Regions from separate parts of the Ligilactobacillus sp. Marseille-Q7487 genome, predicted to be linked through region 1. Evidence: predicted binding sites of a transcription regulator. Region 1 holds the regulator's gene; the other holds the start of a gene.
What was found. Region 1 encodes HrcA, which represses chaperone genes, less so after heat shock. Its sites were predicted from a motif close to TTAGCACTCNNNNNNNNNGAGTGCTAA; they were not measured.
Positions count from the first base shown of each region.

Region 1 (3,431 bases):
TGGAAGAAAACTTTTCTACAGCAATTTATAAACTAGCAGGCTTGACACTTGCCCAATATAACAAAATGCAACAAACCAATTATCAGCTAAAAGAAAATGAAGCTTTAATCTATGCTCCAAATGAAAAGTTAGGCCAGCAATTAACTGTTGCTAGTCATAAGTTAAAAATTAAACAAATTAAAGATTTTAAATTAGCGATTAATTATGACCACTCAATTTTTCAACCGGTCTTTTTAGTTGTTAAAGATCAACAACAGCTTGATAAAATCTTTAGCAAACATCATCAAAAGGACTCAATTTTGCCTAACTCAAATAATGATTATGTTTATTTAAAATTATTTAATTTAGCTGGTAGTTTACCAAATCAAAAATCATTTGTACAAGCAGTAGTTCAAAACTTCAAATTAGTATCGGCACAGTATTCGTTTAAAGCTGAGATGCGTGATTTCTTTAAACAATTTACAGGTGGCTTTTTATTTGTAGGCTTTTTAGTGAGTGTTGCTTTAGGCTTGACGACTGTTATTATTATTTACTATAAACAATTATCTGAAGGATATGCTGATCGCCAACGTTTCCAAACAATGCAACAGGTTGGTTTAAGTCGTAAGGAAACCAAAAAAACAATTATTGGTCAAGTTTTGGCAGTCTTTTTATTACCGTTATTAGGGAGTGGGCTTAATACGGCTTGTGCACTCCCAGCGATTATCAGTGTAATGAAAATCTTTTCTTTGTATGATCAAAAACTATTTATAACAGTCAGTTTAATTGTTTTTGGGTGTTTGAGTTTATTATATTTAGGCGTCTATTTGTTAACTGCACAAGTTTATCAAAAGATTGTTAATCAAAAAGATTAATTAAATATCGCTTAGGAACTTCAAGTAAAAGGGGACTAGGCGATATTTTATTTTTTGTGAAATATTTTCAAAAAAAAGATTGACTATTCTTGACGTTTAATGAAAACTCGTGTATATTAATAATTGACTTAGCACTCTAATACATCAAGTGCTAAAAAAGAGGTGATTGTGATGTTGACACCACGACAGTTGTTGATTTTAGAAGCGATCATCCGAGATTATACAAATATCGGTCAGCCAATTGGTTCTAAAAAGTTGCAAGAGCAATTACCAGTGCACGTGAGTTCAGCAACGATTCGTAACGAAATGGCCGCTTTAGAGCAAGCTGGTTATATCGCTAAAGAACATTCAAGTTCGGGGCGGGTACCTTCTTTGCTTGGCTATCGTTATTATGTTGATAACTTAGTGCAACCAAGTAAGCTTAATCAAGAAGAATTGCGAAATATTCGTACTTCTTTTGATAGTGAGTTTTCTAAGGTTGATGAGATTGTGGCAACCTCGGCGCGGATTTTGTCTGATTTGACAAACTATACGGCAATTTCTTTAAAACCTGGTTCACAAGAACTTCGTTTAGAAGGATTTCGGATGGTACCGCTTGGAAGTCAACAAGTGATGTTGCTGATGGTAACGAGTGATGGAACGGTTGAAAATCAAATTTTTAACCTACCAGCAGGCATTAGTGGCGATGAGTTAGAAGCCGTGATCAGATTGATTAATGATCAACTGGTTGGCTTGCCATTGAATCAAATCGAGGCGCACTTGCAAAATAATATGGCGTTGTTACAGCGTTATTTGCACCAACCAGCAGGTTTTATCGAGGTATTTGGCAATGTTTTAGAAAAAGCCGTACGTGAACATGTTTATGTTGGTGGTAAAAAGAACCTGCTAAACTTAGTGAATAGTGATAATCTTGAACAAATCAAGTTATTGTATTCATTGGTTGATCATAAAACTGATTTGAATTCGTTATTGGGACGTCTTGATGATGATATTTCTGTTAAAATTGGACGTGAGTTGACGAATGATATTTTGTTAGATTATAGTGTAATCTCTGCTACCTATAATGATGGCAATAATGGTCAAGGATTAATCGCAATTTTGGGACCGACAAATATGCCGTATTCCAAGATGATTGGCCTGTTAGATGTATTTAGAAATGAGTTGTCTAGGCGACTTACCAATTATTACAATAGTTTTTAATGAAAAGGGGTGTTGAAGTGGCAGAAGAACAAAAAGTAGCTAATGAACAAGAAGAAGCTACAGAAACAAAAACCCAAGAAATTCAAGAAAAAGATCCAATGCAAGAAGCAAATGAAAAGATTGCACAACTAGAAGCGAAATATGCTGAGATGGAAGATAAGTATTTACGTTCTCAAGCAGAAATGGCTAATATGCATACTCGTTTCAAAAAAGAGCAAGAACAATTATTAAAATACGAAGGGCAAGCTTTGGCTAAGGCTATCTTGCCAGTGATTGATAATTTAAATCGTGCACTAAGCATTGAAGTTAGTGATGAAGGTTCGCAACAATTAAAACGTGGTATTGAGATGGTTGCAAATGATATGAATAATGCTTTGACTAACAATAACGTTACTAAGATTGAAGCTTTAGGTCAACCATTTGATCCAACGCTTCATCAAGCCGTTAAAACAGTTGAAGCTAGTGAAGATAGTCAAAAAGAAACTGTCGTGGAAGTTTTCCAAGATGGATATTTGTTAAAAGATCGTGTCTTACGTCCAGCAATGGTCGTTGTTGCACAGTAAAAAAATAATTTTAAAAGAGGTTGAATAGTATGTCAAAAATTATTGGTATTGACTTAGGAACAACAAACTCTGCAGTTGCTGTTCTTGAAGGTAAAGAAGCTAAAATTATTACAAATCCAGAAGGTAATCGAACAACCCCATCTGTTGTTTCCTTTAAAAACGGTGAAACACAAGTTGGTGAAGTTGCTAAACGTCAAGCAATTACAAATCCTAACACGGTTGCCTCAATCAAACGCCATATGGGTGAAGATTATAAGGTAAATATTGAAGGTAAAGAATATACACCACAAGAAATTTCAGCAATGATTTTACAATATATTAAAGATTATGCTGAATCTTACTTGGGTGAACCTGTTACTCAAGCTGTTATTACAGTACCTGCTTACTTTAATGATTCACAACGTCAAGCAACTAAAGATGCTGGTAAAATTGCTGGTTTAACAGTTGAACGAATTGTTAATGAACCAACTGCAGCTGCTTTAGCATATGGTTTAGATAAGACTGATAAAGATGAAAAAATCTTAGTCTTTGACCTTGGTGGTGGGACTTTTGATGTTTCTATTCTTGAATTAGGTGACGGTGTCTTTGAAGTTCTTTCTACAAATGGTGATACACATCTTGGTGGGGATGACTTTGATAACAAGATTATTGATTGGTTAGTTGCTACATTCAAACAAGAAAATGGTATTGATCTTTCATCTGATAAGATGGCTATGCAACGTTTGAAAGATGCAGCTGAAAAAGCTAAAAAAGATTTATCAGGTGTAACTTCAGCTCAAATCTCCTTACCATTTATTACGGCTGGTGCAGCTGG
Region 1 is NZ_CASCJC010000001.1:1,013,537-1,016,967, reverse strand. It holds gene QM017_RS05040 (FtsX-like permease family protein) at 1-854, shown strand, start outside; gene hrcA (heat-inducible transcriptional repressor HrcA) at 1,026-2,054, shown strand; gene grpE (nucleotide exchange factor GrpE) at 2,054-2,617, shown strand; gene dnaK (molecular chaperone DnaK) at 2,647-3,431, shown strand, end outside.

Region 2 (3,431 bases), 450 kb from region 1:
GCAGCTACAATTCCACAAGCAACCGCAAAAAGACTACCAATTTATTATCGTTATTTAAATATTTTGGCTGATTCTGGTAAAAAGCGTGTTTCTTCAACGGAATTAGCAGAAGCAGTTAAGGTTGATTCTGCCACTATCAGACGAGACTTTTCATATTTTGGAGCATTAGGGAAACGTGGTTATGGTTATGACGTTGAAAGTTTACTAGAATTTTTCAAGAAAACTTTGAATCAAGATAAGCTAACTAATGTAGCCTTAATTGGTGTCGGTAATTTGGGACATGCGTTGTTAAACTTTAACTTCCATAAAAGCAATAATGTGCGTATTAGTGCGGCCTTTGATATTAATGAAGAAATCACTGGTACAATTCAAAGTGGTGTTCCAATTTATCCAATGTCTGATATGAAAGAACAATTAACTGTACAACAAATTGAAGTTGTAATCTTAACCGTTCCTTCATCGGTTGCGCAAAAGGTAACTGATGAGTTAACCGAAGTGGGGGTTAAAGGTATTTTAAACTTTACCCCGTTACGTATCACTGTGCCTGAGACAGTTCGGGTGCAAAATGTTGATTTAACTAATGAATTACAAACATTAGTTTACTTCTTGGATCATTTTGGACCAGGTAAATAAAAAATTCCCAAGTTTTCATGCTTGGGAATTTTTTTATTGAAAATTAAGCCACAAGACGATAGCGTTCATGATTAGATGTGCTAAAATCGGCGCTAAAATAGTATGACTATAGCGATAACAAAGTGCCAAAAGCATTCCAATCAACCAATAGGTTAGATAATGCCCATCACCATGAGCGACACTAAATAACATGCTTGAAGCGACTAAACATAGCCCAATATTAAAGTAATCACTTAGGTTACCATATAAAACTTTACGAAAGATTAATTCTTCGCAAATTGGAGCACAAATAACGATGACGATTAAATAATAAGGATATTTTTGTGTAATAGCTATCAAAAGATTGGTATTTTGTGAAAAGGCAGGTTGATGCAAAAAAATATTTTCAAAGTAAAGTCCAAATGTCTGGACGATAAAAAGTCCAATGCTTGTGCCTAAAATTAATAAGCTTAATCTTAGTTTATTAATTTTAACACCTTGCTCAATCTTGTTAGAAGCTTGATAGTGATGGTTTAAGCTTAGTAAGACTATGATCAAGCAAAGATTTAAAATAGTTAATATTGGATATAAGAAATCATTATTGGCAATAAATTGTCCACATAAAAGTTCTAACAGATTAAAGCCTAAATAAGTTGTCAGTAAAGCTAAAATATTTTTTTGCAGTGTCATCTTTAATCCTCCTAAAAAACTGTTTGTATTATAGCATTCTTTAGTAAAAGATTAAAGAAAGACTACAATTAGCAGATTATTTTTCAGATGAAAAAGCTTGATTTAACAGGCTTTATCGCTAAAAATTAGCACTCGACGCTTGAGAGTGATAAAAAAAGCTTGCATTTTTGGATGAAAGTGATTATAGTAGTAATTGTAAGTTGTTAGCACTCTAGTTAAGCAAGTGCTAAAAAAGATGGAGGGATCTACAGTGCTTAAACCATTAGGAGATAGAATTATTTTAGAAGTTCAAAAAGAAGAAGAACAAACAGTTGGTGGAATTGTTTTGGCAAGTAATGCTAAAGAAAAACCACAAACTGGTAAAGTTGTTGCTGTGGGTGCGGGTCGTGTCTTAGAAAATGGTCAAAAAGTTACACCAGCTGTGACAGTCGGCGACGTTGTTTTCTTTGACAAATTTGCAGGGACAGAAGTTAAATATGAAGATCAAAAATATTTAGTCGTACGTGAAGGCGACATCATTGCAATTGTCGACTAAGATAATTAGATTTTAGATAAGGTGGAAAATAAAATGGCAAAAGAAATTAAATTTTCAGAAGATGCACGTTCAAAAATGTTAGCCGGTGTAGATAAATTAGCAAACACCGTTAAATCAACAATTGGTCCTAAAGGTCGTAACGTTGTTTTAGAACAATCTTTTGGTTCTCCAACAATTACAAACGATGGGGTTACAATTGCTAAGGCCATCGAATTAGAAGATCATTTTGAAAACATGGGTGCAAAGCTTGTGGCAGAAGTTGCTTCTAAGACAAATGATATTGCTGGTGATGGTACCACAACAGCTACTGTTTTAACTCAAGCAATTGTTAATGAAGGTATGAAAAATGTGACGGCTGGTGCAAACCCAGTTGGAATCAGAATCGGGATTGAAAAAGCTACCGCAGCAGCTGTTGATGCTTTGCATGCAATGTCTCATTCCGTAGAATCTAAGAGTGATATTGCACAAATCGCCGCAATTTCTTCTGCTAGTGAAGAAACAGGGGCTTTGATTGCTGATGCGATGGAACGTGTTGGTAACGATGGTGTGATTACAATTGAAGAATCTAAAGGAATTGATACTTCTTTAGATGTTGTTGAAGGGATGCAATTTGACCGTGGTTATCTTTCACAATACATGGTAACTGACGAAGATAAGATGGAAGCCGAATTAGAAAATCCATACATCTTGTTGACAGACAAGAAGATTTCTAACATTCAAGAAGTTTTACCATTATTACAAAGCATCGTACAACAAGGTCGTCCATTATTGATCATTGCCGATGATGTTGATGGCGAAGCCTTACCAACCTTAGTGTTAAACAAGATTCGTGGGACATTTAACGTGGTTGCTGTGAAGGCACCTGGTTTTGGTGATCGTCGTAAAGAAATGTTACAAGATATTGCGATCTTAACTGGTGCAACGGTAATTACGGATGATTTAGGTTTACAATTAAAAGACACAACGATTGAACAATTAGGTTCCGCTGGTAAAGTGACTGTAACTAAAGAAAATACGACAATCGTCGAAGGTGCGGGTATTAAAGAACAAATCGGCGAACGTGTAGCGCAAATTAAAAAACAAATTGAAGATACAACTTCTGATTTCGATCGTGAAAAATTACAAGAACGTTTGGCTAAATTAGCCGGCGGGGTAGCGGTTATTAAAGTTGGGGCTGCTACTGAAACAGAATTAAAAGAACGTAAATACCGCATTGAAGATGCTTTGAACGCAACACGTGCTGCGGTTGAAGAAGGTTTTGTGCCAGGTGGTGGTACTGCCTTAGTAAATGTTATTGATAGTGTTGCAGCTTTACAGGAAAGTGGCGATGTGCAAACTGGGATTAACATTGTTAAACGTGCTTTAGAAGAACCAGTTCGTCAAATTGCTATCAATGCTGGTAAAGAAGGTTCTGTAATCGTTGAAAAACTTAAGGAACAAAACCCAGGTGTTGGTTACAACGCAGCAACCGACGAATGGGTAGACATGATTGCATGCGGAATTGTTGATCCTACTAAGGTAACACGTTCTGCTTTACAAAACGCCGCTTCTGTTTCTGCTTTATTATTAACAACCGAAGCAGTTGTAGCCGATA
Region 2 is NZ_CASCJC010000001.1:567,478-570,908, forward strand. It holds gene QM017_RS02775 (redox-sensing transcriptional repressor Rex) at 1-633, shown strand, start outside; gene QM017_RS02780 (type II CAAX endopeptidase family protein) at 667-1,302, opposite strand; gene groES (co-chaperone GroES) at 1,553-1,837, shown strand; gene groL (chaperonin GroEL) at 1,871-3,431, shown strand, end outside.
Region 2: groES (co-chaperone GroES) is a predicted target of HrcA. The motif match lies at 1,506-1,532, and genes of this name have one in related genera.